Regions from separate parts of the Hamadaea sp. NPDC051192 genome, predicted to be linked through region 1. Evidence: riboswitches for the same ligand, from Rfam matches in the RefSeq annotation. Region 1 holds a riboswitch; the other holds the start of a gene.
What was found. A riboswitch is a leader RNA that binds a small molecule or an ion and turns the genes downstream of it on or off. The one in region 1 is predicted to bind S-adenosylmethionine.
Positions count from the first base shown of each region.

Region 2: linked by a shared signal. The riboswitch ahead of thrC (threonine synthase) and the one ahead of AB0M47_RS19750 (aminotransferase class V-fold PLP-dependent enzyme) in region 1 are both predicted to bind S-adenosylmethionine.

Region 1 is NZ_JBFBAZ010000043.1:9,892-25,479, reverse strand. It holds gene AB0M47_RS19820 (DUF1416 domain-containing protein) at 1-309, shown strand, start outside; gene AB0M47_RS19815 (hypothetical protein) at 376-840, shown strand; gene AB0M47_RS19810 (DsrE family protein) at 860-1,222, opposite strand; gene mtfM (small membrane protein MtfM) at 1,247-1,351, shown strand; gene AB0M47_RS19800 (FABP family protein) at 1,345-1,929, shown strand; gene AB0M47_RS19795 (inorganic phosphate transporter) at 1,946-2,953, opposite strand; gene AB0M47_RS19790 (DUF47 family protein) at 2,967-3,593, opposite strand; gene AB0M47_RS19785 (PPK2 family polyphosphate kinase) at 3,735-4,610, opposite strand; gene AB0M47_RS19780 (DUF402 domain-containing protein) at 4,658-5,194, opposite strand; gene AB0M47_RS19775 (ATP-dependent DNA helicase) at 5,477-7,447, shown strand; gene AB0M47_RS19770 (Fic family protein) at 7,452-8,588, opposite strand; gene AB0M47_RS19765 (co-chaperone GroES) at 8,635-8,973, opposite strand; gene AB0M47_RS19760 (AI-2E family transporter) at 9,135-10,406, shown strand; gene AB0M47_RS19755 (PrsW family intramembrane metalloprotease) at 10,408-11,832, opposite strand; SAM riboswitch class IV at 11,867-11,984, shown strand; gene AB0M47_RS19750 (aminotransferase class V-fold PLP-dependent enzyme) at 12,037-13,347, shown strand; gene AB0M47_RS19745 (FUSC family protein) at 13,463-14,602, shown strand; gene AB0M47_RS19740 (S8 family serine peptidase) at 14,711-15,588, opposite strand, start outside.
Region 2 is NZ_JBFBAZ010000085.1:19,051-34,638, reverse strand. It holds gene thrC (threonine synthase) at 67-1,329, opposite strand; SAM riboswitch class I at 1,340-1,457, opposite strand; gene AB0M47_RS28570 (MoxR family ATPase) at 1,644-2,687, shown strand; gene AB0M47_RS28565 (hypothetical protein) at 2,687-4,507, shown strand; gene AB0M47_RS28560 (ABC transporter permease subunit) at 4,535-5,407, opposite strand; gene AB0M47_RS28555 (alpha/beta fold hydrolase) at 5,404-8,088, opposite strand; gene AB0M47_RS28550 (MFS transporter) at 8,240-9,703, opposite strand; gene AB0M47_RS28545 (YafY family protein) at 9,767-10,726, shown strand; gene AB0M47_RS28540 (DUF3263 domain-containing protein) at 10,738-11,097, opposite strand; gene AB0M47_RS28535 (ABC transporter permease subunit) at 11,150-12,145, opposite strand; gene AB0M47_RS28530 (ABC transporter ATP-binding protein) at 12,142-13,128, opposite strand; gene AB0M47_RS28525 (DeoR/GlpR family DNA-binding transcription regulator) at 13,206-13,991, opposite strand; gene AB0M47_RS28520 (sugar isomerase) at 14,167-15,045, shown strand; gene AB0M47_RS28515 (ROK family protein) at 15,063-15,588, shown strand, end outside.

The DNA.
Region 1 (15,588 bases):
ACCGTTACGTCCTGCGCCGCCCCCGACCAGGCGGCCCCCATCCCCGCGAGCGTCGACCTCGAGAAGGAGACCGTGATCTCCGGCGTCGTCCTCGCCGCTTCCGGCGACCCGGTCGCCGGGGCGTACGTCCGGCTCCTCGACCGCACCGGTGAGTTCACCGCCGAGGTCGTGACCTCGCCGGCCGGCCGCTTCCGGTTCTTCGCCGCGCCCGGCCAGTGGACGGTCCGCGCGCTGTCCCGCTTCGGCAACGGCGGCGGCGAGGTCTCCGTCGACCGCGGCGTCAACGAGTTCCAGGTATCCGTTTCCTGAAGCCCACGCTCTTACCCCGACAGGGCGCGTCACCGTCAGGTGACGCGCCCTGTCACTATGGGGGCCATGCGCAAGCGACTGGTGATCGCGGGGGTCGCGGCCTGGGCTCTGCTCCTGGTCGGCCTGGCCGTCTACTCCTACCACCGCGATCCGGCCACCGTGCCCGGCCAGACCACCGTGGCCCAGGCCAAGGCCACGATGGACCGGGTCACCGGGGAACTCTCGGCCGTCTCCAGCAGCGTCAAGATCGGCGAGTACGCCGAAAGCACGTGCGACATCACGAACGCTCGCGGCGGGCGCTCCGTCAAGCGGGAGTTGACCTTCACGACCACCCCGGGCGACGAAGCGACGCTGCTTCGCTCGATCGCCGCGGAGTTGCCGAAGGCGTACCACGCGACCACGACCCAGGGCGACGCCACCGTGACCCTCTACGCGGACGCCGGCGATTTCGTAGCCGTTCGCGGGCGCAAGGGCGCCGACCCGGGATCTGTCGTGGTCTCTCTCCTGTCCGGCTGCCGAGAGGCCCGATAGCCCGGCTCAGCAGCCAGACTCAGTAGACGAGCGCCTGGACTCCGTCGGCCAGGATCTCCTCGACGAACGTCGCCGCACCGGCGATGCGTACGCCCTCGATCACGTCGGCCTCGGTGATGTTGCGCCGTTGCGCGCACTGCGTGCACAAGGTGACCTGACCACCGGCGACGATGGCGGCGAGCAGATCGTCCAACGGGGCGGAGTGCGGCAGTTCGAACTCCTCGGCCCGGCCCGGCAACGCGTACCAGCTGGACTCGCCGGTCAGCCAGAGGGAGACCTCGGCTCCGGCGGCGAGGGCGGTCGCGGCTACGGTGAACGCCTGCGCGCACCGTTCCGGGGCGTCGCGACCCGCGGTGACCTTGACGACAAGCTTTCGGCTCATACCTCGCAGCCTAAGATGACAGACGTGGTCACGGAGATCGGGTTCGTGAGTCTGCTGGTGGCGGGCTTCGGCGCGCTCGCCGGTGGCCTCGTCTATGTCGCAGTCAGAATCGCAAGGGGACGCTGGTGAGTGAGAATCCGATGCAGCCGCCGTGGCTCAACGCGCCCCCGGTGGAGCCATACCCCTACGAGGACACGCACGACCTGCGCGTCGGCCCCGATCTGCACTCCGACCTGCTGGGCCTGCTGCCGTTCGTCGGCGAGTGGCGCGGTCGCGGCAAGGGCGGCTATTCGACGATCGAGGACTTCGACTACGCCCAGGAGATCCGGATCAGCCACGACGGCCGGCCGTTCCTGCACTACGAGTCGCGGGCCTGGCTGATCGAGGAGGACGGCACGCCGATCCGGCCCGCCTTCCGGGAGGTCGGTTGGTGGCGGCCGGCGTCCAACGGCGACGAGGTCGAGATGCTCCTGTCCAACCCGACCGGGATCATGGAGCTGTACTTCGGCCAGGCCGAGGCCAACCCGCCCCGGCTGGACGTGCAGACCGACGCCGTCGTGCGTACGCCCACGGCCAAGGAGGTGCGGGCGGGGCACCGCCTGTTCGGGGTCGTCAACGGCGAGCTGCTGTACGCGTACGAGATGGCGGCGGTGGGCCAGCCGATGCAGGACCACCTCAGCGCGAGGCTGGTCCGCGTCGGCGGCTGACACCGCCGCCCATCGATCAGAAGAACGGCCGGATCACCAAGTACGCGAGCACCGAGATGATGGCGGCGCCGGGGAAGGTCAGGACCCAGGCGGTCACGATGTTCCCGGCGACGCCCCAGCGGACCGCGGAGAGCTTCTTCGTCGCGCCGACGCCCATGATCGCCGAGGTGATCGTGTGCGTGGTGGAGATCGGCGCGCCCAGCACCAGGGCGTTGTAGTAGAGCACGCTGCTGGCGACGGTCTCCGCCGCGAACCCTTCGGCCGGGCCGAGGTCGATGATCTTCCGGCCGAGCGTGCGGATGACCCGCCAGCCACCGGCGTACGTGCCGAGCGCCAGCACGGTCGCCGACGTGTAATAGACCCAGCCGGGGATGTCCGTCGGGCTGTCCTGGTAGCCCCCGACGTACAGGGCGAGGACGATGATGCCCATGGTCTTGGCGGCGTCCTGCATGCCGTGCCCGACCGACATCGCGGCGGCGGAGGCGGTCTGCGCCCACCGGAAGCCCCGGTTGAGCTTGCCCGGGTGGCCGCGCCGGAAGATCCACATCACGGCGACCATGACGATCGCACCGAGGATGAAGCCGACCACCGGGGACAGCACCATCGGGATGACGACCTTCTCGACCAGCCCGCTCCACAGCACCTTGGCGTCGATGCCGAACCAGATGCCCGCCAGGGTGGCCCCGACGAGGCCGCCGAACAGCGCGTGGGTGGAGGAGGACGGGATGCCGAAGTACCAGGTCAGAAGGTTCCAGCCGATGGCGCCGATGACCCCGGCGAGCACGATGCCCAGACTGGCCTTGCCGGCCGGCAGGGTCACCAGGCCCTTGCCGACGGTCTCGGCGACCTTCTTGCCGAAATGCGTACCGATGAAGTTGCCGATCGCGGCGATCAGCAGCGCGACGCGGGGCGTCAACGCCCGGGTCGAGACGCTGGTGGCGATGGCGTTCGCGGCGTCGTGGAAGCCGTTGGTGTAGTCGAAGATCATCGCGGCGGCGATCACCGCGATGACCGACCAGAACATGACGTCCAACGCCTTACGACTCCTTGACCGCGATGGTCTCGATGGTGTTCGCGACGTGCTCGAAGGCGTCGCACGCCTTCTCCAGCTCGTCGGCGACCTCCTTCATCTTGAGCACGGTCAGGGCGTCGTACTCGCCGGAGAACAGCCGGACCAGCAGCATCCGGTACGCCCGGTCGCCCTCGTTCTCGAGCCGGTTGATCTCGACCCAGTACTCCTGGAGGTTCTTCATGCCCTTGAGCTGCGGCATGGCGTTGGCCGTGATCTTGGCCTGCTGGTCGAGCACGTCGACCAGCTCGTGCATCTCCCGCGGCAGTGCCGGGAGCTTGGTCAGGCCGTAGAGGTAGACCAGGTTGCCGGCCGCCTCGAGGTGGTCCATCACGTCGTCCAGGCCCGAGCCCAGGTTGTAGATGTCCGAGCGGTCGAACGGGGTGATGAAGGTCGAGTTGATCTTGTTGTACAGCTCGTGGGTGATCTGGTCGCTGTCGTGCTCCAGGTCGCCGAGGCGCTCACTGACCGACTGCACGTCGGCGCCCGGCAGGGCCAGCTCCATGAGCATCTCGGTCCCGTGCATCAGGTTCTGCGCGGCTCGGCTGAAGAAGTCATAGAAGGCCGCGTCCTGCGGGCGAAGGGAGAACTTCACGGCACAACCTCATCTGTCGTAGATGGACTATCCGGCGGCGGAACGGCAACCGCGATGATCGGGTTTCGGGCCGAATACTAGGGTGCTTCACGTCTTCGTCAACGGCAGGTCACCCGATGCCACCTTTGATTCATGTGGTGTTCACCCACTGTTCACCTCAGGCTGCGTAACCAATCGGCCACGTTCGACATCTGGGTCGAAATCGGCCGGCGGGTACGCGGGACTCAGCTCACGCAGTTTCTCCAGCAGGAGATTCGCCACAGCCCAGTCGCGGTACCACTTGCGGTCGGCGGGGACCACGTACCAGGGTGCGTCGTCGCTGTCGCATCTGCCCAGCGCATCGGCATAGGCCTCCTGATACGCCGGCCACAGCGCGCGCTCGTCGATGTCGCCGGAGTCGTACTTCCAGTACTTCGTGGGGTCGTCGAGCCGGTCCAGCAACCGCTGCTTCTGCTCCGCCGGGGAGATGTGCAGCATGACCTTCACCACAGCGCAGCCGTCCGCGACGAGCTTCCGTTCGAAGCGGTTGATCTTGGCGTACCGGGCTCGCCAGGTGCGCGGCGGCACCAGGTTGTGCACCCGCACCACCAGGACGTCTTCGTAGTGCGACCGGTTGAAGACGCCGATCATGCCCGCACCGGGCAGCCCGCGCTCGATCCGCCAGAGGAAGTCGTGGGCCAGCTCCTCCTCGGTCGGCTTGCCGAACGCGACGATGTGTACGCCCTGCGGGTTGAACTCCCCGACGACCTTCTTGATCGTCCCGTCCTTGCCGCCGCAGTCCATCGCCTGCAGCAGGAGCAGCAGTCGCTGCCGGGATGCCCCGCTCTTCGCCTGCGCGAACAGCTTCTCCTGCCAGGCGAACAGCTCCGCGCCGAGGATGGGCAGCTGCGCCCGCGCCCACGTCTTGGGGTCCTTGCCCGCCGCCTTGGGCAGGCCCGGCGTACCGCGCGGGTCGATCGCGCGGAGGTCCACAGCACCCGGCGGGACCCGCAGCAGTTCGCTCAACCGGCGTGTCATGTCCAGATCATCACGCATTCGTCACCAGCGTGCCGGGTTTTGCGAAGTTATGCCTGGTCGTGTGGGTCGGCCGCTAAGTCCACCGGTGCCCAGGCGACGACCTTGTCCAGCCATTGCCGGTACACCGAGGCGAACGGCTCGCTGCCGTCGGCGAGCGCCCGCTCGAGATACCGTGCGGCCGCCCAGGCCTGCTCGACCAGCCCGGCCGGGTACGCGAACCGCTGCCGATGCTCGTCGAACTCGTCGGTGTCCACGAGGAGAACCGCACCGGACTCCCGGCGTCGCTTGACGTCGAGATCGAGGTCGGCGAGCAGGACGCGGTCGGCGATCCACTCCGCGGGGGTGGTGATGTCGCAGTAGATCTCGCTGCCCTGCGGCGGCGGATTGAACATCGCCGTCCACCAGGCGTCCTCCGGGACCAGCAGGACCCAGGGCCGCTCGTGCCGGATGCCGCTGTCGGACACCGTCCCCGGCAGTACGCCGAGCCACCGGCCGTAGTCGTCGGAGCCGAGCAGGACGGCGGGATAGCCCCGGTGGGGTGTGCCGTCGAACTTGGTGATCTCCACCCGGACGCGGTCGCCCATATGCGCGACCGCCACGGGAAGGTGGCGATCGTCCGGCAGCGGCGCCTGGTGCTGCTCGTCCATCGCCTCCCCATCCTGTCACACGGTGTCACCCCGAGCGCGCCACGCCGATCGGCGATCGAGCGGCCGGTACGCCCACCGCCCGCGTGCGGGGGCGGAGTTGTCGGCCCGGACCGCTAGGGTCGTGACGTGACCCGACGGAAGGCTGCCACCGCAGAAGAGATCCTGGCCGCCGCGGTCGGCGCGGTCCCCGGCGGATCAGCCCGTCCCGGCCAGGAGGCGATGACCTCGGCGATCGCCGAGTCCCTGCGGTCCGGGGAGCACCTGCTCGTGCAGGCCGGCACCGGCACCGGAAAGTCGCTGGGCTACCTGTCCCCCGCGTTGACTGTGGACGGTCCGGTCGTCATCTCCACGGCCACCCTGGCCTTGCAGTCTCAGCTGGTCGACCACGATCTGCCCCGGCTGGCTGAGGCGGTCCGGCCGCTGCTGGGCCGGGAGCCCACCTTCGCCGTCCTCAAGGGCCGCCATCACTACCTGTGCGTCGCGAAGCTGGAGCACGCCGGCGACGCGGAGGAGGAGCCTCAGGCCGGCCTGTTCGACGCCACGGTGGCAGAGACCGGCCCGGCGAAGACGAAGACGGTCTGGATCGGTGAGGCCGGGCGGCTCGGCAAACAGTTCGACCGGCTGCGCGACTGGGCGGCGAAGACCGACACCGGCGACCGGGACGAGCTGGATCCGGGCGTCGACGACGTCATCTGGCGGCAGGTCAGCATGCCGGCCCGCGAGTGCGTCGGGGCCAGCCGCTGTCCCTACGGGCAGGAGTGCTTCGCCGAGGCGTCCCGCGCCCGCGCCCGCGAGGCCGACCTGGTCGTCACCAACCACTCGCTGCTGGCCGTCGACATGATGGCCGGGCGGCAGATCGTCCCGCCGCACAAGCTGCTGATCATCGACGAGGCGCACGAACTGGCCGACCGGGTCTCCAGCGCGACCCAGGCGGAGATGACCGCCGAGGCGGTCGACCGGACCGCCCGCGCCTCGCGCTCCTACATCGAGCCTGAGGATCACGCCTCGCTGCAGGAAGCAGCCGACGCGCTGACGCTGGGACTGGTCGAGACCCCGGCCGGCCGACTGCAGAGTGGCCTGCCCAACGTGCTGCACGAGGCCTGCACGCTGATCGACGGCGCGACCAGCCGGGCGTTGCGGCAGATCGGCGAGGTCAAGGCCGACGACCCCGACCCCGTCCGCAAACAGCAGGCGAAGGCGACGCTGACCGAGTTGAACGCCACGGCGCAGCGACTGCTCGCGGCGGCCGACTACGACGTGGCCTGGGTCGAGCACGAGCCACGCCGGGCGCTGGTCGTCGCGCCGCTGTCGGTGGCGGGCCTGCTGGCCGAGAAGCTCTACGAGGAGCGCACGGTCGTGGCCACCTCCGCCACGCTGACCCTGGGCGGCACGTTCGAGCCGGTCGCCCGGTCGCTGGGGCTGATCGCGAAGACGCCGCCCGCACCCGACGCCGCAGCCAAGGCGCCGGTCGGCACGCTGCCGCCCAAGAAGGAGAAGCCCCCGGCCGAGCACAACGAGCTGCCCTGGACCTCGCTCGACGTGGGCTCCCCGTTCGACTACGCCAAGCAGGGCATCCTCTACGTCGCGGCCCACCTGCCCCGACCGGCCGCGTCCGGTCTGCCCGACGCGGCCGCCGAGGAGTTGCTCGCCCTGATCGAGGCGCTCGGCGGGCGTACGCTCGGGCTGTTCAGCTCCCGGCGAGCCGCCCAGCAGGCCGCCGAACTGGTCCGCATGAAGACGGACCACACCGTGTTCCTGCAGGGCGACGAGGCGCTGCCGCTGCTGGTCCGCAAGTTCCGGGCCGACAAGGCCAGCTGCCTGTTCGGCGTGATGTCGCTCTGGCAGGGCGTGGACGTGCCCGGCGACGCCTGCCAGCTCGTCGTGATCGACCGGCTGCCGTTCCCGCGCCCGGACGAGCCGCTCGCGGCGGCCCGGAGCGCGGCGGTGGACGACGTGGGCGGCTCCGGCTTCGCCTCGGTCAGCGTCCCGATCGCCGCCGTACGCCTGGCGCAGGGTGTCGGCCGGCTCATCCGGTCCACCTCGGACAAGGGCGTGGTGGCGGTGCTGGACTCCCGGCTGGAGACGGCCCGGGGCTACGGCGCCTTCCTGCGTAAGAGCCTGCCGCCGTTCTGGTACACGACCAAGCGGGACGTCGCCCTCGCCGCGCTCAAGCGCCTGGGCGCCGACTAGCCGGCTACCGCTGGAGGTAGGGGTCGCGGCCGGGAGCGCGAACCGCAGCGGTCGCCGCCTCCACCGCCTCCGCCGCCGGACCGTCCACAAGGTAGACCCGAGTCGTCGCGTTCCCGCGTGAGCGCAGCAGGCCGATCCGGCTCAACGCCTGAATGTCGCGGATGGCCTGGTCACGGCTGAGGTCCTCGTCCTGCTGATAGGTCGTACGCCGAAGCTCGCCGACGGCCGCGGCGTACAGCGCGGAGACCACGCGCTCGGGCAGTCCGTGCTGGCCGGCGAGCTGCGCCATGTCCTCCCAGACCTTCACCGTCCACTGGTAGCGCCGCTGGACGCGCTGCGCCTGCCGGTGGTGCGCGCTCAAGACGAAGCGCAGCCAGGTGTGGGCGTCGCGCTCCGGCTGGAAGGTGCCGTCCTGCGTCGTACGCAGTGCTTCGTAGTACTGGACGGTGTGGACCTGTTCGCCGAGCCACTCCTCGATCGACGAGAACTCGGCGGCGAGTTCGCCCGCCCGCGTGAGCACCAGGGTGTGCAGCGCTCGCGCCATGCGGCCGTTGCCGTCTCGCCAAGGGTGGACGCAGACCAGGTTCAAGTGGGCCATGGCGGCGCGCGCATAGGCCGGCGCGCCCAGGTCGCCCTCGCGCAGCCAGCCGACCAGCTCGTCCATGAGCCCGGGCACGCGATCGGCGTCCGGCCCGGTGTACGCGGGCTCCAGCGGGTCCGCGCTGGTGACGTAGATGCCGCCGGCCCGATACCGCCCCGGCCACTTCGCGGGCTGGTACTTCGTGATCATGAAGTGCAGCGTCGACAGCAGCGTCTCGGAGTACGCGAAGAACGGGAGCGTCGGAACCTGCTGCACGTAGCTCATCGCGTCCCGGTAGCCGATGACCGCCTGCTGGGTCTGCTCGCTCGCGTCGGCCGACATCGGCGCATGCTCGACCAGCGCCCGAGCGTCGGAGTCACTGATCGTGATTCGCTCGATCGTGTTGGAGCCCTGGATGGCCGCGGCGAACAGGCTTCGGCGCAGCTGGCCCTCCCACCGGGGCTTCTCCCGGAGGTGCAGCTGGAGGTCGGCGCGCATCGCGTCGAGTTCGCCGAGGACTCGGCGGTCGTCGGCGTCCAGCGCGGGCATGGCGTACAGCATGCTTCAATGCTACAGGAGTAGTAGCATAACCGGGGAAGGGCGGGCGTCAGAGGTAGAGGCCGGTGCCGTTCTCCTCGATCCGGGTCGCCGCCACGGCGTGGACGTCGCGCTCCCGGAGCAGGATGTAGTCCCGGCCGTGGAGCTCGACCTCGGAGCGGTCGTCCGGGTCGAACAGGACGCGGTCGCCGGTCACGATCGAGCGGACGTTGGGGCCGACCGCGACGGCGGTCGCCCAGGCGAGCCGGTGCGCGACCGACGCGGTAGCGGGGATCACGATGCCGGCGGCCGAGAGCCGCTCGCCGTCACCGGTTTCGAGACGGACCAGAACCCGGTCCAGCAGGAGGCGAATGGGGAGGCCGGAGTCGGGCTGACTTGCTGCGGTCACGGTCAGGCACGCTACCCGACGCCGGATCCGGACCGGTGCCCGACGGCATCGCGTCGGAGGCCCCTGAAGGCGAGATGGGTGTATACCCGGATGCCCGGGGTGCCCCCGCCGGATACGGTAAGACCGGCCAACGTGCTCAGACAGGTGGCAGGAGGTGTGCGTTGGGGCGGTTCGAGCAGGCCCGGGCCAACATCAAGAGGGCCTACCAGGCTGGGCGCGCCGGCGTGCGCGCCCGCCGCGCCCAGCACGACGAGCAGGCCGAGGAGGATCCCGTGGCCGACCCCTCACCGAAGACCCCAGAAGTAGTGCACAGCAGCACCTCCAGCCGTGACGACGTGGAGGTGCCCGTCGGCCTGCGCGTCGCCGCCGCCTGGGGCTGGCGCGTGCTGATCCTCGGCATCATCGTCTACTTCGCGCTGAAGCTGGTGAACACCCTCTCGCACGTGATCATCCCGCTGGTGATCGCGTTGTTGCTCAGCGCGCTCCTGGGCTCGTTCGTCGGGGTGCTCTCCCGGTTCCTGCCCCGTTCCCTCGCCACGGCGATCGTGGTGCTGCTCGGCATCGGGGCGGTCGCCGGTGTGCTCACCATCGTCATCACGCAGTTCGTCGACAACGTCCCGCAGGTCGCCGACAACGCGGCCAAGGGCGTCGAGGGCATCCGGGAGTGGCTCAAGTCCGGCCCGCTCGGGTTGACCAACGAGCAGCTCACGGCGTTCGGCGACCAGATTCAGAAGTGGGTCACGGAGAACCGCGACAAGCTCACCAGCAGCGCGCTCGCGACCGCGTCCACCACCGCCGACGTGCTGACCGGCCTGTTCCTGGTGCTCTTCTCGCTCTTCTTCTTCCTGCGGGACGGCAACATCATCTGGCGCTTCTTCGTCGGCGTACTGCCGCCGGCGACCCGCGAGGCGATCGACTACTCTGGCCGCGCCGCGTGGCACACGCTGGTCTCCTATGTGCGCGCCACCGTCCTGGTCGCCTTCATCGACGCCATCGGCATCGGCGTCGGCCTCTGGATCCTGAAGGTGCCGCTCGCGCTCCCGCTAGCTGCCCTGGTCTTCCTGTTCGCCTTCATCCCGATCATCGGCGCCACCGTGTCCGGCGCGGTCGCGGTTCTGGTCGCCGGGGTGACCAATGGCTGGGTCACGGCGCTCATCGTGCTGGCCGTCGTGATCGGCGTACAGCAGTTGGAGGGGCACGTCCTCCAGCCGCTGATCATGGGCAAGGCGGTCGCCATCCACCCGCTCGCCGTCATCGCGGCGATCGCCGGCGGCCTGGCCATCGCCGGGATCATCGGCGCGCTCATCGCGGTGCCGCTGGTCGCCATGTTCAACACCGGCATCCGGGCGATGATCGGCCGGCGCAAGCAGATCGAGGCCAAGCTCCGCGAGGAGTCGGCTCAGCGGGAGGCCGCGAGCACGGCCACCGCCTGACTCACCTCCGCCAGCCGGGATAGCCCCAGGTGGGCGCCGGCGGCGGGGGCATGAGCACGGGGATCGGCACCACCGGCTCCGGGGGCGGCGACACGGTTCGCGTCTCGCCGTCCGGGAAGCTCAACTCGTACGCCGTACCCGTCCACCGGGCGGGTGGCGTCTGCGGGTCGCGCCCGACGTACACCTCGCGGGCCGCCGTGATCTGTTCGAGGAGCGACCGCTCCTCGTCCCGCGCCTTGGCCTGCTGTTCGGGCGTACGGTTCAAGCCGCGCTCGATGCCGTCGCGGACCAGGGCCAGCCGGGTGGCGGCGAACTGGAACGCGGTCATCGCCTTGCGGCCGGGGTCGCCCGCGACCCGTTTGGCCCACGTCCGGGCGGCGTGCCGGCGGCTGAGCGAGGCTAGCGCGGCGACCTCGGGCGGGCTGAACCAGCCGGCTCGCACGTACGCCGGCAGCGCGCGTACGGTGATCCGGCCCTCGTGCGAGCGCAGCCAGAGGGCGAACGCCACCATGGCCAGGAAGATCGGCATCTCCAGGGCGAAGTAGCCGTAGAGGACGAGGATGGTCTGCCCGGTGGCGGCGGCGATCGTGGGGATCAGGTTCCACGTGCCGTGCAGCATCATGGCGACGAGGAGACCGGCGACCGGCGCCAGCCAGCGCACGACCGGGCTCGCCGTACGCGCGGCGATGCCGATCCCGACGCCGGTCATCGAGGTGAACAGCGGATGGGCGAACGCCGAGAAGAGCACCCGGACCAGGAAGGTCGCGAAGAGCATCTGCAGCCCGGTGTTGACGCCGTACTCCTCGCTGCCCGCGGCGTACGCGTGGCCGCCGAGGTAGAGGATGTTCTCCGTCATCGCGAAGCCGGTCGCAGACAGTCCGCAGTAGACGATGCCGTCGGTGATCCCGGAGATCTCCTTACGGCGCAGCAAGAGCAGCAGCAACGGGGCGGCCGCCTTGCTCAGCTCCTCGATGAACGGCGCGACGACCACCGCCACGATGCCGTCGGAGATCCCGTTCTGCTCGAAGATCTTGGAGCTCCAGGTGTTCACGATCAACGCGATGCCGGTCGCGATCACCGCGCCCCACGCGAAGCAGACCACCAGCGCCCAGGTCGGCTCCGGCTCGTAGCGGTCGAGCCAGAGGAAGCAGAAGACCAGGATCGGCACCGGCACGATGGCCGCCGCCAACCCGACCAGCAGGGCCTGGACGCCCATGTTGAAGCCGAGGAAGACGAGCATCGCGATCGAGGCGGCCGCGAAGAAGACGATGACGCCGCCGAGGGTCACCGGTCGCTTCCAGCGTTGCCACCCGCTCGGGCGCAGCGGCGCGGGCGGCAGACCACCCGGTGCGGGCCATCCCACGGGCTGGGCCGGGGCGGGTGTCGGTTCGCTGTGGGGTATCCCACTCGGCGGGAACTCGGACATGCAACGCAGCTTACCCACGCTAGGGTGTGGATCAGGTCACGAGTGACGGTGTACAGCCCCGGCTAGCCGTCCGGCAACCCTCCTATCTGCGGTGGGGTGCCCCGGGTGATGACCGGGCCTCGCTCGATGAGCGCGCGAGGCAAGCGCGGACCCCGTTCCCTGGTCGAGCACCCGGGGTCCCTGGACCCCCGGGAGGGCACTGCCATGACCGCTGTACTCGAGGCTCCCTGTCAGGTCACCGACCTCGTCCCCGTCGCCGAGCCCGCTGTTCTCGGCGTACCAGGTCAGATCAATCTGGACTATGCCGCGACCGCGCCGTGCGCGCGGGCGGCGAGCGACGCGGTGAACGAGATTCTGCCCTGGTACGCGAGTGTGCACCGGGGCGCGGGAGCCTTGTCCCAGCGCTGCACCCTGGCCTATGAGCGCGCTCGCCAGACGGTGGGTGACTTCGTCGGGGCGCGCGCGGACGACTACGTCATCTTCACTCGCAACACGACGGACGCGCTGAACCTGCTCGCGCACGTCATTCCGGCCGAGACCCTCGTCGTGACCTTCGCCGGCGAGCACCACGCGAACCTGCTGCCCTGGAAGGAGTGCGTACGCCTGCCGGTGCCGGCGTCGCCCGGCGAGGCGGTCCGGTCGCTGGACTCGGCCCTCCGCGAGCTGCGGCGTGGCACGGTCCTGGGCGAGCCGACGACGCCGCTGCTCGTCAGCGTCACCGCCGCGACGAACGTGACCGGGGAGTTGTGGCCGATCCGGGAGCTGTCCCTGGTCGCGCGGCGGCACGGCGCTCGCGTGGCGGTCGACGCCGCCCAGCTCGCCCCGCACCACCCGGTCGACCTCGCCACCCTCGGCGCGGATTATCTGGCCCTGTCCGGCCACAAGCTGTACGCGCCGTTCGGGGCGGGCGTCCTGGTCGGCAGGTCGGACTGGCTGGACGCGGCGACGCCGTACCTCGCGGGCGGGGGTGCGAGCGCCAAGGTCGGCGACGCCACCCACGACGTCCACTGGGCGACCGGCCCGGCCCGGCACGAGGCGGGTACGCCGAACCTGCTCGGCGCGGTCGCGCTCGCGGCCGTGTGCGACGCACTCGAAGCCGCCGACCGGGTGGCGCTGGCCGACCGCGAGCAGGCCCTGCTGCGGCGACTGCGTACCGGGCTGGCCGCCCTCGACGGGGTCGCCGAGCTGCGTGTCTTCGCCGAGGACGCGCCCCGCGTCGGGATCGTCTCGTTCGCCGTCGCCGGCCGGGAGTCCGCCGAGATCGCCGCCGGGCTGGCCCGCCGGGACATCGGCGTACGCGATGGGCTGTTCTGCGCGCATCCGCTGGCCCGCCGTCTGCTCGGCGAGGCCGCCCAGCGCGCCGGTTGGGCGTACGCCCCGGCGACCGCGCTGCGTGCGTCGATCGGCCTCGGCACCACCGAGGCGGACGTGGACGCGTTCCTGACCGCGCTCGCAGCCGTCGTCGCCACCGCCCCGCCCGCCATCCCCACCCCACCCTCCGCCTGCGCTGCCTGACCTTCTTCGTTGATCATGGGGTTAACCGTGGTCTCGACGGTGTGTCGGGGCCGCCAACCCCATGATCAATGCGATTCCGGCCTGCCGAAGGGCTGGTCACAGGTAGCGTTCGGACGTGGAGGTCGCGTTCAAGGCCACCCTGCAGCGCCGAATCCAGCGCGCGCGGGGCAGCCTCGGCATCGCTGTGCAGGCCGCCGTCGCGGCCGGCTTCGCCTGGTTCATCGCGTACAACCTGATGCACCATCCGCAGCCGTACTTCGCGCCGATCTCCGCCGTGGCGACGCTCGCGGTCTCGATCGGGCAGCGGATGCGCCGGGCGGTCGAGATCGTCCTCGGCAACGCCTTCGGCATCCTCCTCGGTGAGGCGCTGATCCTCGTGATCGGCCGAGGCGCCTGGCAGATATCGCTGGTCGTCGTGCTCGCGATCCTGGTCGCGATCTTCGCCGGAGGTGGGCCGTCGCTCGTGATGCAGTCCGCCGCCGGCGCCGTCCTGGTCGTCGCGGTCATCCCGACCAACGACGAGTACCTGTTCAGCCGCTTCGTCGACGCGATCGTGGGCGGCAGCGTGGGCCTGGCGGTGATGGCCCTGGTCCTGCCCCAGAACCCGCTGACCGTGGTCTCCCGGGCCGCCGGGCCGCTGCTCGACGACCTGGCCGACGGCGTACGCCTGACCGCGGAGGCGCTGGAACACCGGGACCGGAGCAAGGCCGAGGAGGCGCTGACCGATCTCCGCGAGGCGGAGAAGCACCTCACCGCGTTCGAGGAGGCGCTCACGGCGGCCAGCGAGATCGCCACCCTCTCCCCGATCCGCTGGGGCAAACGCGGCGCGCTGGCCCAGTACGTCGACGGGCAGGACCACATCGCGCGCTGCCTGCGGAACTCCCGGGTCCTGATCCGCCGAAGCGTCTCGGTCATCCGCGACGAAGAACCAGTCCCGACCGCCCTCGTCTCCTCGCTCCGCTCACTCGCCGACACCATCCGCTGGGTGCACCGCGAGTACGCCGAAGAGCTGCCGCCCGACGCCAGCCGGGAAGCCGCCGTCCGATCGGTACGCAACGCGTCGGACGCGTACCTGAGCGGGTTGGGGTTCTCCGGGAGCGTCATCGTGGCCCAGGTGCGGTCGATGGCGACCGACCTCCTCCGCGCGGGCGGGATGGAGTCGCGGGAAGCCGAACGAGACGTACGCCGAGCGGTCGGCAAGGCGAGTTCGAAGCCACCCCCACCCGCCCCGAAACACTTCACCCAACTGACCTGACCTCCTCCGCCCGCTCCTGCGGCGCCACCCGACTTCCGCCGGATGCGAGGCGTTGATCATGGAGTTTCCGGCTGTGACACACCGGCGACACCACAGTTAACTCCATGATCAACGGGAAGGGGTGGGTGGGACGTGGGCGATGCCGGCACCGACGGTATAGGCGGAGCGGGCGCAGGCGGAGGAGTCCGAGGAGGTGGGGGTGGTGGCGGGGCGGGCTGAGGTGGTGAGGCGTTGGCGGGTGGCGGTGAGGTCGCCGATCAGCGCGGGCTCCTTCGACCACAGCAGGGCGATCACGCCCGCGACGTGCGGGGTGGCCATCGAGGTGCCGTCCGCCTTCTCGTAGGTGCCGCCTGGCATCGCCGAGAGCACCTGTTCGCCGGGCGCGGCGATGTCGGGCTTGCCCGGCGTGTCGGACGAACCCCGGCTGGAGAAGTCGGTGACGGCACCGTTGCTGTTCACCGCGGCGACGGTGATCGCTGAGGCGTACGTGGCGGGCGGGTCGGTGATGCTGCCGCAGCGCGGTCCACTGTTGCCGGCCGCGACGACGACCGCGATTCCAGCGGCGGCCAGCGCGTCGATCGCGGGCCGCAGCGAGGCCGGGTCGCAGCCCTCGACTTCGGGGCAGCCCCACGAGTTGGTGAGGATGTTCGGGGCCCGGTCCGGGTGCCCGTCGGTGAACGGGTTCCCACCGGTGGGGAACGGCGCCAGCATGAACTGGAGGCAATCCAGGTAGTAGGACGGGCTGCCCATGTTCCGGGCGAGGTTGACGCAGCCGATCCACTGCGCGCCAGGTGCGACGCCCACGCCTTCGTGGCCGACCGCGGTCGCGAGCGTGTGCGTACCGTGGCCGTTGTGGTCGGTCGGCTGGGTCGTCCCGTTCCACGGGTCGTACCAGGAGTCGGGGCCGCCGCGGAAGTTCGCGGCCAGCGCGGGATGCGTACCGTCCGCGCCGGAGTCCGAGGAGCCGACGACGATGCCGGAGCCGG
Region 2 (15,588 bases), on a different contig from region 1:
GACCCGGAACCCTGATCCAGCTCTCAAAAGCAGGTCAGCGCTCAAGAGCGAGAGCTCGAAGAGCCGTCAGAGGAGACCGGCTTCCTTGGCCGCCTTGAGCGACGGCTTGACCCGGTAGGTCGGGCCGACCTTCTCGGCGACGGCGTCGATGGTCTTCAGACCCTCGCCGGTGTTGAACACGACGGTCTCCTTGGCCGGGTCGAGGCGACCGCTCTTGACGAGCTTGACGAGGCAGGCCGTGGTCACGCCGCCGGCCGTTTCGGCGAACACGCCGGTGGTCCGGGCCAGCAGCTGGATGCCAGCGCGGATCTCCTCGTCGTCGGCGTACTCCATCCAGCCGCCCGTGCGGCGCACCGACTCCAGGGCGTACGGGCCGGCGGCGGGGTCGCCGATGTTCAGGGACTTCGCGATGCCGGTCGGCTTCTGCGGCTGGATCTCGTCGGTGTCATTGTGCAGGGCCAGCGCGATCGGGTTGCACCCGGCCGACTGCGCGCCGAAGACCGTCCAGCCCTCGGCGGGCGCCTCGACCAGGCCGATCTCGACCAGCTCCTCGAACGCCTTGTCGATCTTGGTCAGCAGCTCGCCGGAGGCCATCGGGATGACCACCTGTGCCGGGATCCGCCAGCCGAGCTGCTCGGCGACCTCGTAGCCCAGCGTCTTCGAGCCCTCGGCGTAGAACGGCCGGACGTTGACGTTGACGAACGCGGTGTCCTCGAACTCGTCGGTCTCGACCAGCTCCGAGCAGAGCCGGTTGACGTCGTCGTAGGAGCCCTCGATCGCGACCAGGTCGCCGCCGTAGACCGCCGTCGTGACGATCTTGCCGGGCTCCAGGTCGTGCGGCACGAACACCACCGACGGGACACCGGCCCGGGCGGCGTGCGCGGCGACCGAGTTCGCGAGATTGCCGGTCGACGCGCAGGCGTACCGCTGGAAGCCCAAAGCCTTCGCCGCGCTGAGCGCGACCGACACGACGCGGTCCTTGAACGAGTGGGTCGGGTTGGCGGAGTCGTCCTTGATCCACAGGCCGCCGGTGATGCCCAGCTCCGCGGCCAGCAGGTCCGCGCGCACGAGCGGCGTGAGACCGGGGTTCAGGGTCACCCGCGCGGCCTCGTCCTGACCCGCGGGCAGCAGGCCGGCATAGCGCCAGATGTTGTTCGGGCCCGCCTCGATCTGCTCGCGGGTCACCTGCTTCAAAGCTTCGCTGTCGTACGCGACTTCGAGCGGTCCGAAGCACTCGAAACAGGCGTGCTGAGCCGCGAGGGGGTAGGTGGCGCCGCAAGCGCGACAGACGAGGTTGCGGGCGGGCGAAGCCGTGCCAAGCACAGTCATGAGAACTTTCCTCTCATCTTCCCGGGTCAATCCGGACGGAGTTGGCACCTACCGCCGCAGCACCAAGGCCGGGCCAGGGGTTGCCGGAGCTTCATCGGGCCGTGTCCCTCTGCTCCTCTGGATGAGGTATTCGGTTGTGCAGCCAGTTAAGCAGAACCATGATCCCGGCTGCGACCAGGTTCCGAGAGGTGAGATGTGACTCTCACCTCTCGGGGAGCCTCTTGAGGAGCCTCGCGGGGAGCCTCTTGGCGAAATGGCTTTGCGCCCGGTACGCGGTCCGCTCATCATCGATGACCATGCACTCGGTCCACACGGTGACTCCGGCTCTCCTCCCGGACGTGCTCCTGCACGTCGCGGTGGTCCGCCCGGTCTTCGTCTGGGGCGCTCCCGGCATCGGGAAGAGCTCGCTGGTCCGGCAGTTCGCCGAGTCGCTCGGGCTACCGTGCGTCACGCTGGTCGGTACGCAGCTGGCCGCCGAGGACCTCATCGGCGTACCGGAGCTGCGGGACGGGCGGAGCCGCTTCGCCCCGCCGGAGTCGATCGCCGGGGACGAGCCGTACTGCCTGTTCCTGGACGAGCTGAACGCGTCCAGCCCCGAGGTGCAGAAGGCGTTCTACTCGCTCATCCTCGACCGCCGCATCGGCGCGTACGAACTGCCGGCGGGTTCGATCGTGATCGGGGCGGGCAACCGCGCGACCGACAACGCACTCGCCCGGCCGATGGCGTCCGCCTTGGTGAACCGGCTTATCCACATCCATCTGCGGGCTTCGGCGTCGGACTGGATCGGCTGGGCCGCCTCGGCCGGCATCCATGCCTGGGTGCTCGACTATCTGACCCAGCGCCCGGATCATCTGTGGAACGAGCCACCGAAGACCGAGGAGCCGTTCTCGACCCCGCGCGCCTGGCACATGCTGTCCGACGCGCTGCACTCGTACGGCGAGGAGATCTCGGCGGACACGCTGCGGCTACTCGCCGCCGGGACGCTGACCCAGCAGCACGCCGCCGCCTTCGGCGCGTACGTGAAGACGCTGCGAAACCGCTATGGCCTCGACGCGATCGTTCGCGGCGACGTCTCGTGGCCGCGCGCCGCGACCGATCGCGACCTGCTGTACTTCTTCGCCGAGGCGTTCCGGGTCCGGCTGATCAAGGATCTTCCGGCCGGGCGGGAGCACGCGAGCAAGGCGGTACGCGAGTTCGCCCTGCGCGCCAAGGCGCTGCTGGTCGAGCTGGCCGAGATCTCCCTGGAGTGTGCGCAGCTCGTCGTGGCGGCCGACGACGAGGGCAAGCCGGTGCTGCCCGCCTGGTTCCTCGTCGAGGTCGCCCGGGATCTGCCGCGCCTGGTCGCGGCCCGCGCCTGATGGCTCGCCGGCGAGCGGCCGACCGCGTCGACCCCCGGGAGGAGTCGTTCCTCGCGGGCGTCCGGCTGTTTCGGGGCCAGGCCGTCTTCGAAGCAATGAACCACGGCCGTCCCCGATCGGTGCTCGTCGAGTACGCCGAGGACGCCGAGCTGTCCCGAGCGCGAGGCTTCGCCGCCGTACGCGACGACGGGCACATCGTGGCCAACCGGTACGCCGATCTGACCCCGGACGAGTGGCTGTGGGTGCTGACGCATTGCGCACTGCACCTCGGGTTCGGGCACACCGCGAGCGGGCGTACGCCGTCCCCGGCCGAACAGACCGCCGCCTGTCTCGTGGTCGCTCGGTTCCAGACACAGCTCCGGCTTGGCACGCCGCCGATCGACATCCCGACTCCGCTGCCGGCCGCGGACGAGCATGCGCTGGCCGAGCGGTGGCGCTTCGACGGCGTACCGGAGGGCTTCCGGGTGCTGGGGACGGGCGGCGAGAGCAGCGACATCCGGCCGCTCAGGGCGTACACACCACCGCGGCAGGCAGTCGGCATCCCGTCGCTGACCTGGCCCGAGTTGTTCGCGGTCGGGCTGGCGAGCGCGGCCACGGCGGCCGTCGAGGGGGCTGGTTCGGCGTATCGGCCGGCGGCGGCGATCGATCTGAACAGCCCGTGGGAGCAGGCCCGTCGCTGGTTCGTCTCGGCCTATCCGTTGCTCGGCGCACTGGCGGCCGGCTTTCGCGTCGTCGGCGATGTCGAGCTGACCCGAGCCTGGAACATCTCCATCGCCGCGGTGGACGCGGGGGCCGGCGAGATCTACGTCAACCCGCTGGTCACGCTACCCGAGGCGCAGTGCCGCTTCGTGCTCGCCCACGAGATGCTGCACGCGGCCCTGCGGCATGGCGAACGGGTCGGCAGCCGTGACGCGTACCTGTGGAACGTCGCGACCGACTTCGTGATCAACGGCTGGCTGGTCGAGATGGGCGTGGGCGAGCTGCCACCGGACTGCCTCTACGACCCGGCGCTCAAGGGCTGGTCCAGCGAGCAGGTCTACGACGAGATCACGAAGAACCTGCGGCGCTACCGGAAGCTGGCGACCTTGCGGGGCAGCGGTCTCGGCGACATGCTCGACCGGCCGCTTCCCGGTGCCGGGGAGGCGACTCGGGCCGCCGACCTCGACGACTTCTATCGCCGGGCGCTCACCTCTGGGCTGGAGTACCACGAGCAGAACGGCCGGGGTTGGCTGCCCGCCGGTCTGGTCGCGGAGATCCGCGTCCTCGACGCTCCAGCTCCGCCATGGGACGTGCGCCTGGCCCAGTGGTTCGATCACTACTTCACGCCCATGGAGCGCACCCGCTCGTACGCCCGCCCGTCCCGCCGCCAGGCGTCCACCCCGGACATCCCGCGACCTGGCTGGCACCGGCCCGAGCAGACCGAACGCAAGCGCACCTTCGGCGTCGTCCTCGACACCTCGGGTTCGATGCCGGCCACCCTGATGGGCAAGGCGCTCGGTGCCATCGCCTCGTTCGCGCTCGCTCGCGACGTCCCGGCGGCCCGCGTGGTCTTCTGCGACGCCGCCGCCTACGACGCGGGTTACCTGCCGGTCGAGGAGATCGCGGGCCGCGTACGCGTCCGCGGCCGGGGCGGCACCGAGTTGCAGCCCGCCATCCGGCTGCTGGAACGGGCCGCCGACTTCCCCGACGACGGCCCGATCCTGATCATCACCGACGGCCAGTGCGACGTCCTCCGCGTACGCCGTTCGCACGCGTACCTGATGCCGACCGGCGCCCGGTTGCCCTTCACCCCGCGCGGCGAGGTCTTCCCGCTGCGCTGAGCGGCCCGATTAAGGTGAGCGGCCCGGTTACGAGGTGACGTCCTTCCGGAGGAAGCGGACCCAGGCGGCGATCCAGAAGATCGCGGCGTACGCCACCGCCGAGATCGCGCCCTTGACGACGTCGTCCACCTGCACCGGCGTCGTCAGCAGGCCCAGGTACGCCTGGCTGTAGTGGGTCGGCAGCAGGTTCCGGATGACGCCGAGCGCCGTGATCTGGTTCAGGATGCTGGACACGATGTAGAGCAGCACCGCACCGCCGACCGCGCCGAGCGGGGCGTCGGTGAGCGTCGAGAGCAGGAACGCCAGCCCGGCCACGACCAGCAGGGAGAGCCCCAGGTAGCCGGTGACGGCGAGCAGCCGGACGAGGCCTTCGCCGGCGGGGATGTCGGCCGCGAGGCCGGAGCGCAGCGGGTGCCAGCCGTAGCGCAGGGTGCCGACGGCGAGCGCGGTGCCGAGCAGGGTCAGCATGGCCACCGCGCAGTAGCCGAGGGCGACGGTCAGCTTCACGCCCAGCAGCCGCGCCCGGGGAACCGGGATCGCCAGCAGATAGCGCAGGCTCCCCCAGCTCGCCTCGCTGGCGACGGTGTCGCCGCAGAACAGGGCGACCACGACGACCAGCAGGAAGCTGGAGCTGACGAAGAGCGTGAACAGCGCGAAGTTGAGCCCGCCCGCGGTCGCGACGTCGACGAGGGCGGAGAACTGGCCCCGGCCGCCGGACTCGTCGTCGTCGGACGAGCCGAGTTGGAAGGCGACCAGCAGGATCAGCGGGAGCAGGACCATGAAGCCCAGCGCCAACTGCGTACGCCGGCGGCGCCATTGCCGACGCCATTCCGAGGCGACGGTCAGCGTGCGGTGCGCGCGGTAGCCCTCGGCCGCGCCCTGAACGGTGAGGGTGCTCATCGGTCTCCACTTCCTGCCGTCGAGTCGCCGACCAGGGCGAGGAACGCGTCTTCGAGCCGCCGTCGCGGGGTCACCCGGTCGACGCCGACCCCGGCCCGGACCAGGGCGGCGACCGCTTCGCTGCGGGGCACCCCGCCCAGATCGGCGACGAGCGTGCGGTCGCCGTCGACGGCGTACCCGGCGACGCCGTCCACCCGGTCGAGCACCTTCTGCGCCAGATCGAGGTCGTTCACCTCGAACAGCGTGGTCGGGGTGTCGCCGACGATCTCGTCCACCCGGCCCGAGGCCACGACCCGGCCCTTGTGAACGACGACGGCGTGCGTGCAGGTCTGCTCGACTTCGGCCAGCAGGTGGCTGGAGACCAGCACGGCCCGGCCGTCGACCGCGTACCGCTGGAGGACGCGGCGCATCTCGGCGATCTGGGGCGGGTCGAGGCCGTCGGTCGGCTCGTCCAGCACGAGCAGTTCGGGCAGGCCCAGCATGGCTTGAGCGACGGCCAGCCGCTGTTTCATGCCGTGCGAGTACGTCTTCACCCGCCGGTGGATGGCGTCTCCGAGCCCGGCGATCGCCAGCGCCTCGGTGAACTGCGCGTCCTCCCAGGGCCGTCCGGTCGCCCGCCAGTACGCGCGCAGGTTCTGCTCACCGGTGAGGTGGGGCAGGAAGCCCGGCCCTTCGACGAGCGCCCCGATCCTTGAGAGCACCGGCGCGCCCGGGGCCAGCTTGTGCCCGAAGATCAACACGTCGCCGGCGGTCGCCTGGGTGAGCCCCATGAGCACGCGGAGGCTGGTCGTCTTCCCGGCGCCGTTCGGGCCGAGGAGACCGACGACCTGACCCCGTTCGACGGTGAAGCTGATCTCGTCGACCGCCACGAACTTCCCGTACGTCTTCCGCAGTCCCTTGACCGATAGCGGCGTCTCGGCGTACTCCTCGGTGATCTTCTGTTCTTTGCGACGACCGCGGATCCGCGCGATGACCACGGCTGCGAGCACCCCGATGAGCAGCGCCGCGACCAGGCCGGCGAGGACCCAGACCCAGAGCGCCTCGGAGGTCTGGATCGGCGTGCCGTTCACGGTCGGCAGCGTGAGCTGGGCGGCGGCCAGATCCACCGAGTAGGTGACGGGGTCGACCGGCCCGAGGTACGCCTGGTCCGCGGTCGCGATGACGAGCCGCAGCCGGTTGCCGTCCTCGACGCGATGCACGATGCCGGGCAGCGTGACCTCGACCGGCTGGGCCGTGTCGAGCGACGCCGGCAGTCCGGTGAGCTTGAGCGGCGTGAGCAGCCCGTTGTCCAACGTGGCCGTGCCGTCCGGAGCGACGTCGTAGAGCTTGACGAAGATCGTCGCCTCGCCGGTCGGCGAGGCCACCTTGATCCGGACCTTGGGCGAGCCGACGACGGTCAGCCCGCCGCTGATCGGCTCGGTGTCGAACCGGGCGTGCTGGCCGGGCAGGTCGGTGGCGAGGCTGCTGAGCAGCGACGCGGCCGCGCCCGTGCCGGGCAGCGAGGACACCGCCGCGGGCGAGCCGTTCGGCGGGCTGGCGATCTCCTGGGCCCGGCCGCTCAGCTCGACCGTGGTCGTCGCGTCGCCCCCCATCCCCGGGTACGCGTCCACGGAGTAGCCGGTGGCGAGCCGTCCCCGTTCGACGGCGTCGAGCCCGGTGACCCGGGAGTAGGTGAAACTCGTCGACGGGGCGTCGCCGTCGCCGCGTACGTAATGGTCGAGCCATTGCAGCATCAGGAACTTGACCCGGTCCTGATCGGACTGCGCGCCGTCGCCGCCGTCGTGACCGCCGGTGAACCAGGCCACGCGTACGGGAGCGTTGGTGATGCCGTGCGCGTTCGCGTCCGCTTCGGACAACGGGAAGAGCGTGTCCGCCTCGCCCTGGACCAGCAGGGTCGGCGCCTTGATCCGGTTGAGCACCCCGGCCGGGCTGCGCTCGCCCAGCAGCGCCTTGGTCTGATCGTCGAGCACACCGGTCGTCGCGAGCTTGAGGTACGCCGCGCACACGTCGGCCGCCCACCGTCCACAAGCGGGATCGCCCGCCCCGGCGCCCTTGGCCGGCGCGCCCATGGCGGAAGCGCCGCCGGCGAAGAAGACGCCCGCCCAGGCCTGCTTGAACACGCCGTTCGGCACGAGCGCAGTGCTCAGGTCGTTCCAGGTGATCATCGGCACGATCGCGTCCACCCGCTGGTCGTACGCCGCGAGCAGGAGGGCGAGGCCACCGCCGTAGGAGCCGCCGACCACGCCGACCTTGGGATCTCCCGTGCCGTCGAGTTCGATGTCCGTCCGCGCGGCCAGCCAGTCCAGCAGCAGCTGGGCGTCCTTGATCTCGTACTGCGGGGCGTCCAGGTGGATGTGCCCGGTGCTGCGCCCGAACCCGCGCGCGGAATAGGTGAGGACCGCGTACCCGCGATCGGCGAGATCCTTGGCGTCCTGGGCGACCGACAGCTTCGTTCCGCCGAAGCCGTGCGCCAGCAGCACCGCGGGATGCTTGCTCTTGCCGTCGCTGGGGAGATACAGCGTGGTGTCGAGGACGGCGGGATCGTCGCCCTGCGCGCCCGGCACCATCGTCTCCACCGTCTGGTACGCCGCCTGAGCGGGTTGGGCCGCGATCGCGACCGCCGCGACGGCTAGGCCGATCGCGGCTACGACGCCGACAAGGCGCCGGGAGATGCTGCGCATGAGGCCAACCGTAAGGGTGGGTCGGCACACCGGCATCGGGGTTCCCCCCGATGCCCCGCCGCGTCGCTTCGATGGCGGTTCCCGGCAGATCAGGGATATGCATGCGATCTTGGGCCTCGGAAGCATGCATATCCCTGATCTGCCGCCTAACTCAGGCGGCGACACCTCCAGCAGCGACGAGGTCGGCAGCGGGAACGGGAGCGGCGGGAGCGTGTGCGCGGGCGCGACGCGGCAGGAAGAAGCCGAGGACGAAGGCCAGCCCGATCAGCCCGAGGGTGATCAGAGTGACCGTCTTCGACGCGGCCACGAAGGTCGCCGGGTCGAAGCGCGTACCGATCGTGCCGAAGAAGACGGTGCCCAGCACGGCCACGCCCAGCGACGCGCCCAGCTGCTGAAGCGACTCCAGCATCCCGGAGGCCGAGCCGACCTCGTGATCGGCGACGCCGGCCATGATGATGTCGAACAGCGGCACGAAGATCATGCCCATGCCGACCCCGTAGACGAGCAGCGGCAACGCCAGATCGCCGCCGTCGACACCCACACCGGCCCGCGCGAAGACGGCGTACACCCAGGTCAGTCCGGCCGCGATGAGCGCCAGCCCGAGGTGCAGGACGTGCCGGCCGAGCTTGGCCATCGTCCCGGCGGCGAACCCGGTGCCGACGAACGCGCCGACCGCCCAGGTCGCCATGGTCAGGCTGGCCTTGACCGGGCTGTAGCCCAGTCCGAGCTGCAGGAACAGGCCGATCGCGAGGGACAGCCCGACGACCGCGCCGAAGAAGACGATCACGAAGAGGACACCGGTCGAGTAGGACCGCTTGCTGAAGACGCTCAGTTCGACGAGCGGCGTGCGGCCGGTCCGCTTCCGGCGTACCTGGCTCACGACGAACACTCCGAGCACGGCCACCGACGCGGCCAGCAGGGCGAAGAGCCACGCGGGCCAGCCCAGCTCGCGGCCCTGCACCAGCGGGTAGACCAGCATCAGCATTCCGGCCCCGGCCAGCACCGCGCCACCCATGTCCAAGCGAAGGGTACGCGCAGCGGGGCTGACGCCGACGGGAAGTGCTTTCGCCCCGGCCAGCAGCGCGAAGAGCCCGATCGGGAGGTTGACGGCGAAGACCGCGCGCCATCCGGTGCCGAACAGGTCGGCGTCGACGAGCAGGCCGGCCACGATCGGGCCGAGGATCGTGGACAGGCCGATGATCGGGCCGAACGCGCCGAACGCCTTGCCGATCTCCTGCGGCGGGAAGAGGTCCCGGATGAGCCCGAAGCCCTGCGGGATCATGACCGCGCCGAACAGCCCCTGCAGTACGCGCGCGCCGATCAACGCCTCGGGCGACCAGGCGGCTGCGCAGGCCAGCGAGGCGACGACGAAGCCGACCACGCCGATCATGAGCATCCGGCGGCGGCCGAACATGTCGCCGAGCCGCCCGCCGGTGAGCAGCCCGACCGCCAACGCCAAGGTGTAGGACGCGGCGATCCACTGCAGGCTGGCGTACGAGCCGCCGAGGTCGGCCCGGATGGCCGGGGCCGCCACCGTGACCACCGTCGAGTCGAGCAGGTTCATGATCGTCGCGGCGAGGATGGCGAAGAGGCCGAGCCACTTGTGATTTCTCATGTCGCTGACTCTGCCAAGCCAATAGGAACACCCCGTTCCTAATACTCCGGCAGAATGACGGACATGTTGGAGACCTCCGCCCGCCTGCTTCGTCTGCTCTCCCTCCTCCAGACCCCGCGCGAATGGAGCGGCACCGAGCTGGCCGACCGCCTCGAGGTGAGCACCCGGACCGTCCGCAACGACGTCGACCGGCTGCGCTCCCTCGGCTATCCCGTAAACGCCACCCGGGGCGCGATCGGCGGCTACCGGCTCGGGGCAGGCGCCAACCTGCCGCCGTTGCTCCTCGACGACGAGGACGCGGTGGCCGTGGCGGTCGGGCTGCGTACGGCGGCCACCGGTTCGGTCGCCGGGATCGAGGAGACCGCGCTCCGGGCGCTGGCCAAGCTGGAACAGGTGCTGCCGAGCCGGTTGCGCCGTCGCGTCAACACGTTGCAGAGCTACACCGTGGCGGTCGGGCCGGACCAGCCCGGTCCCCGGGTCGACGCGGCCGTGCTGACCGCGATCGCGAACGCCGCCCGCGACCACGAACGCCTGCGCTTCGACTACCGGTCGCACGACACCTCGGTCAGCCGCCGCGACGTCGAGCCCTATCGCCTCGTGACCTGGGGTCGCCGCTGGTACCTGGTCGCCTGGGACGTCGAGCGGCAGGACTGGCGTACCTTCCGGGTGGATCGGATGGAGCCGAAGATCCCGACCGGTCCACGCTTCGCTCCCCGGCCGCTGCCGGCCGAGGATCTGGCGGCGTACGTGTCACGCGGCGTCGGCTCGGCGACGTGGCGGTTCACCGCCCGGATCATCGTCCACGCCTCGGCCGAGGTGGTCGCCGAGCGGCTGCCCGCCATGCTGGGCCCGGTCGAGGCGGTCGACGACGAGCGCAGCGCGATCACGCTCGGCGCGGACAACGTGGAGATGATGGCGGTCTGGCTCGGCGCGATCGGCCACGACTTCACCGTGGTGGACTCCCCCGAGCTCGTCGAGGAGCTGCGCAAGGTGGCCGATCGCTACCAACGCGCCGCCGGGTGAGGCGAGCCGGTTCAGGCCCGGCTGCGCGCGCGGCTCATGCGCAGCCGCCGCAGCCGGTTGACCAGCACCGCGTCGTACGCCAACGCCTGCGGATCGTCCAGGAGCTTGTTGAGCTGCTGGTAGTAGCGGGTCGCGCTGACCTCGAAGGTCTCCCGGATGGCCTGTTCCTTGGCCCCGGCGTGCTTCCACCACTGCCGTTCGAAGGCCAGCATCGCCTGATCCCGTTCGGACAGCGTGACGCGCTGCGTCGGGATCGGACGTGCGGGCAGGTCTGAGTCGAGGAAGTCGTCGGACTCCTCGACAGTTGGTGACGACTCTTCACGTTGGGTGGGGATCAGGGCAGACTGCTGGTCAACGTCCAGTTCTGCCATCTATCGACCTCCGCCGTTGTCCTGAGCACGTTCGCCCAGTCTAACGGGGAAATCAAGCGACGTCGCGGGTGCGGATTTGCCACATGGCCAAGCCCACCAAGGCAACCAGCCCGGCCCCGAAGATGGAGCCCGCCTTCTGCCAGGTGAGCACCAGGGTCGCCGGCTGGCAGATTCCGGTGTCGTAGACGCAGCTGTTCTGGTCGTAGAGCGTGACCGAGCCGTCCATCCAGGCCTGGAGGTAGTTGCCCACGAAGAACAGTTCCGGGTAGCGGACCTTCGCCATGAACAGCAGAATCGTGAGCCCGAACTGGGTGACGACGATCAGGGCGATCAGCACGCCCATCGCGACCGCCGTACGCCGCCCGAGCGAGGCCAGCACGAAGCCGAAGATCGCCCCGGCCGCCACGACCCCAAGCCCGCGCAGTCCGGTGAGGCCGAAGGACTGCCAGGTGCCCGACGTCATCCCGGCCGTGGTGCCGCGATAGACCGCGGTGACCCACATCGCCGCCGTCCACAGTGCTCCGACGACGATCGCCCACCCGATCAGCGAGGCGACCAGCACACCCAGCTTCGTGCCGAGGACGCGTACGCGGCGGGGCTGCCAGGTCAGCAGGTTCATCATGCTGCCGCTGCTCCACTCGGCGCCGATCGAGGAGGCTCCGATGACGAGCGCGACGAAGGCGAGGATCATCGCCCAGACCATGATCATCTCGCGGAACGACGACTTGAAGTCGAACGTGCTCGGCATGTAGTACTCGGCCCGGAAGTCCTCGGGACGCGGACCCTGGCAGGCGCCTTCAGGCGCTCGACCGGCCTTGACGTCCTCCTCGCACATCTGCTTGAAGCGGTCGTTCCAGTCCTTTTCGTTCTGCTCGAAGTCGTGCTGCGCCTGGGCTGCCGCGCTCGCCCGGGTCGCGTCGCTCACCTTCTGGTTGGAGAACCAGGTACCCGTCGCGATCAGGCCGAGGATGAGCAGGCCGACCACGAGCATGACCTGGGTGACGCGCCGCTTGTGCAGGCGGCGGCGCTCGGCGCGGACGAGACTCATGCGGTCACCTCAGAGACGGGAGCGACGACGGACTGGTCCACCTGCCGGTGCTGACCGGTGACCGGGGCGGTGCCGGTGAGCTGGAGGAAGACGCTCTCCAGGTCGGCCACCACCGGGGACAGCTCACTGACGAACAGGTCCCGGGCGGCGAGCGTACGGGTGATCTCGGCGGGCTTGGCGATCCCGGCGACCAGCAGATGATCGGGGTGGGCCGTGACCCGTCCACCGGCCTCGGTCAACGCCGCGCCAGCCGTCGCGAGATCAGCCGGCGACTCCAGGCGTACCAACACCTGACCGGTGGAATGCGCGGCCAGGACCTGCGCCACGGAGCCGGCGGTGACGCGGCGGCCGCGCGAGATGATGGTGACGCTGTCGCAGATCTGTTCGACCTCGTTGAGGATGTGACTGGACAGGACCACGGTCATGCCGCCCGCGGCGAGCCCACGCATGAGGTCGCGCATCTCGCGGATGCCGCCGGGGTCGAGGCCGTTGGCCGGCTCGTCGAGGATGAGCAGGCGCGGCTGCTTGAGCAGCGCGGACGCCACCGCGAGCCGCTGCTTCATGCCCAACGAGTACGCCTTGACCTTGTCCTTGGCACGGTCACGCAGCCCGACGAGTTCCAGGACTTCGTCCACTCTGGTCTGCGGCACGTTCCCGGCGTCGGCGAGCAGGCTGAGCGTGTCGCGCGCGGAGAAGTGCCCGAAGAACTGCGGGCTCTCGACGATGGCTCCGACCTCGCCGATCACGGCGGGCAGGTGGTCGGGCACCGGGCGGCCGAGGACGCGCATCTCGCCGCCGTTGGCCTTGATCAGGCCGAGCAGGGTACGCAGCGTCGTCGTCTTCCCGGAACCGTTGGGGCCGAGGAAGCCGTGCACCTCACCGGCCTCGACCACCATGTCGAAGCCGTCCAGGGCGGTACGCGATCCGCCGAACAGCCCACGGTAGGTCTTGTGAAGCCCGTGAATCTCGAGTACGGGAGCCATGCGGGGACAGTACAGCGCATTCCGAGCTACCGCTGACCCTCGTCACCCACCCGGCGTTTCCCCGCAGAACCGGCAGGTCAGGCGACGATGACGGTGAGGCCGGCGTGCCGGAAGCCCTCGATCAGGTCGGGGTTGGCGCTGGAGTCGGTGACCAGCGTTTCGATCCGGTCGACCGAGCAGATCCGGGCGAACGCGTGCCCGCCGAGCTTCGAGGAGTCGGCGATGATGACGACCCGTTTGGCCCGCGCCACCATCAGGGAGTTCATCGCGGCCTCGCCCTCGTGGTGGGCGGCCGCGCCGAGCGTGACGTCGAGCGCGTCCACCCCGAGCAGGGCGACGTCGAGGGTGACCTCGCGCAGGATGCCGCCGCCGAGCGGGCCGACCAGCTCGAACGACTGCGGGCGGACGACACCGCCGGTGACCACGATCTTCATCCGGGACCGGACGAGCAGTTCGTTGGCGATGTTCAGCGCGTTGGTGACGACGGTCAGCTGCGCGTCGTCCGCGCCCGACGCCAGATCGGGGCGTACGGCCAGCGCCCGGGCCACTTCGGTGGTGGTGGTGCCGCCGTTGAGGCCGACGACCATCCCCGGGCTGACCAGCGCGGCGGCGGCCGCGCCGATGCGCTGCTTCTCCTCGGAGTGCTTGGCCGTCTTGTAGCGCAGCGGCAGGTCGTACGAGACGCCGTTGGCCACCGCGCCGCCCCGCGTACGCGTGATCATCTGCTGCTGGGCGAGCTGGTCGAAGTCGCGCCGGATGGTCGCCTGGGAGACGTCGAGGCGCTCGGCCGCCTCCTCGACCGTGACCCGGCCGGTGTCGGTCAGCAGCTCCAGCAGGGAGTTCCACCGCGCATAGCGGTCCACCGGTCGCCTCCTGCGCGTTTGGTGAGTAGTTTCGTGCACACTAATGCTCGATAACCCCGGATGCAAAGCGTGGACCTGCGCGAAGTCCGGTGCGGCTTGCGGGTGGTTGGCCGCCTCGCGCACAATGTCGCTCGAAACATCGCTGTAACGAGCTGATTTGAGCAAAGGTGGGTTCATGGCGTACGTCGATGAGGAGATCGCCAGTCAGCCGACGTCCTGGCGACGGGCGATCGAGCTGGCCGACGAGGCGGCCGGCGCGCTGCCCCGTCCGGGCGAACGGGTGGCCGTCGTCGGCTGCGGCACCTCCTGGTTCATGGCGATGGCGTACGCCGGCCTCCGGGAGGCAGCCGGACTCGGCGAGACCGACGCCTTCGCCGGTTCGGAGTTCCCGCTGAACCGCCCGTACGACCGGATCGTGGCGATCACCCGCTCCGGGACGACGACCGAGGTGCTCGACCTCATCGCCGCCACCTCGATCCCCACCACGGCGATCATCGGCGACCCGGACTCGCCGGCGGTGACGGCCGCCGACGAGACCGTCCTGCTCCCCTGGGCGGATGAGAAGTCGGTGGTGCAGACGCGGTTCGCGACCAGCGCTCTCGCGCTGTTCCGCGCTCATCTCGGCGAAGACCTCAGCGGTGCGATCGCCGACGCCGAGCAGACCGTGACCGCCGAGCTGCCGCTCGACCCGGCCGCCACCGAGCAGGTGACCTTCGTCGGCCGCGGCTGGACCGTCGGCCTGGCGCAGGAGGCCGCCCTGAAGTGCCGGGAGGCCGCCGCGTTCTGGACCGAGGCGTACCCGGCGATGGACTTCCGGCACGGCCCGATCTCGATCTCCACCCCCGGCCGGGCTGTCTGGGCGTTCGGCGAGGTGCCGGCCGGCCTGGACGCCGACGTCGCCCGGACCGGCGCGACCTTCGTGAACGCCGCCGGCCGCGACCCGATGGCCGACCTGATCCTGGCTCAGCGCTTCGCCGTCGCGCTCGCCCGGCACAAGGGACTGGACCCCGACACTCCCCGGAACCTCACCCGATCGGTGATCCTGGAACCGTGAGCGAGAACTACAGCGGGATGCCGGAGCCGATCGGCCGGGCCGACGCCGAAGCGCAGGTCGTCATCGCCGTCGACGTCGGCGGCACCGGCATCAAATGCGCCCTGGTCACCCCCGACCACCAGGTCGTGCACTCGGAACGGCACACGACCGGCGCCGAGCGCGGCGCGGAGGCGGTCGTCGAGACGATCTTGAGCATCGTCGAAGGGCTGGCCGCCAAGGCGGTCGCCGACGACCTCGTCCCGGTGGCGGTCGGCATCTGCATCCCCGGCGTCGTCGACGAGGCCGAGGGCGTCATCCGGTACGCCGCGAACACCGGCGGCATGCGGAACGTGCCGCTGCGCGACCTCGCGACCGCCCGCGTCGGACTGCCCGTACGCGTCGGGCACGACGTGCGTACGGGTGGACTGGCGGAGGCGACGCTGGGCGCCGGCGCCGGTTACGACCAGGTGCTCTTCATCCCCATCGGCACCGGGATCGCAGCGGCGCACATCGTCGGCGGCAAGGTGCTGGCGGGCGGCCACTGGGGCGCGGGCGAGATCGGGC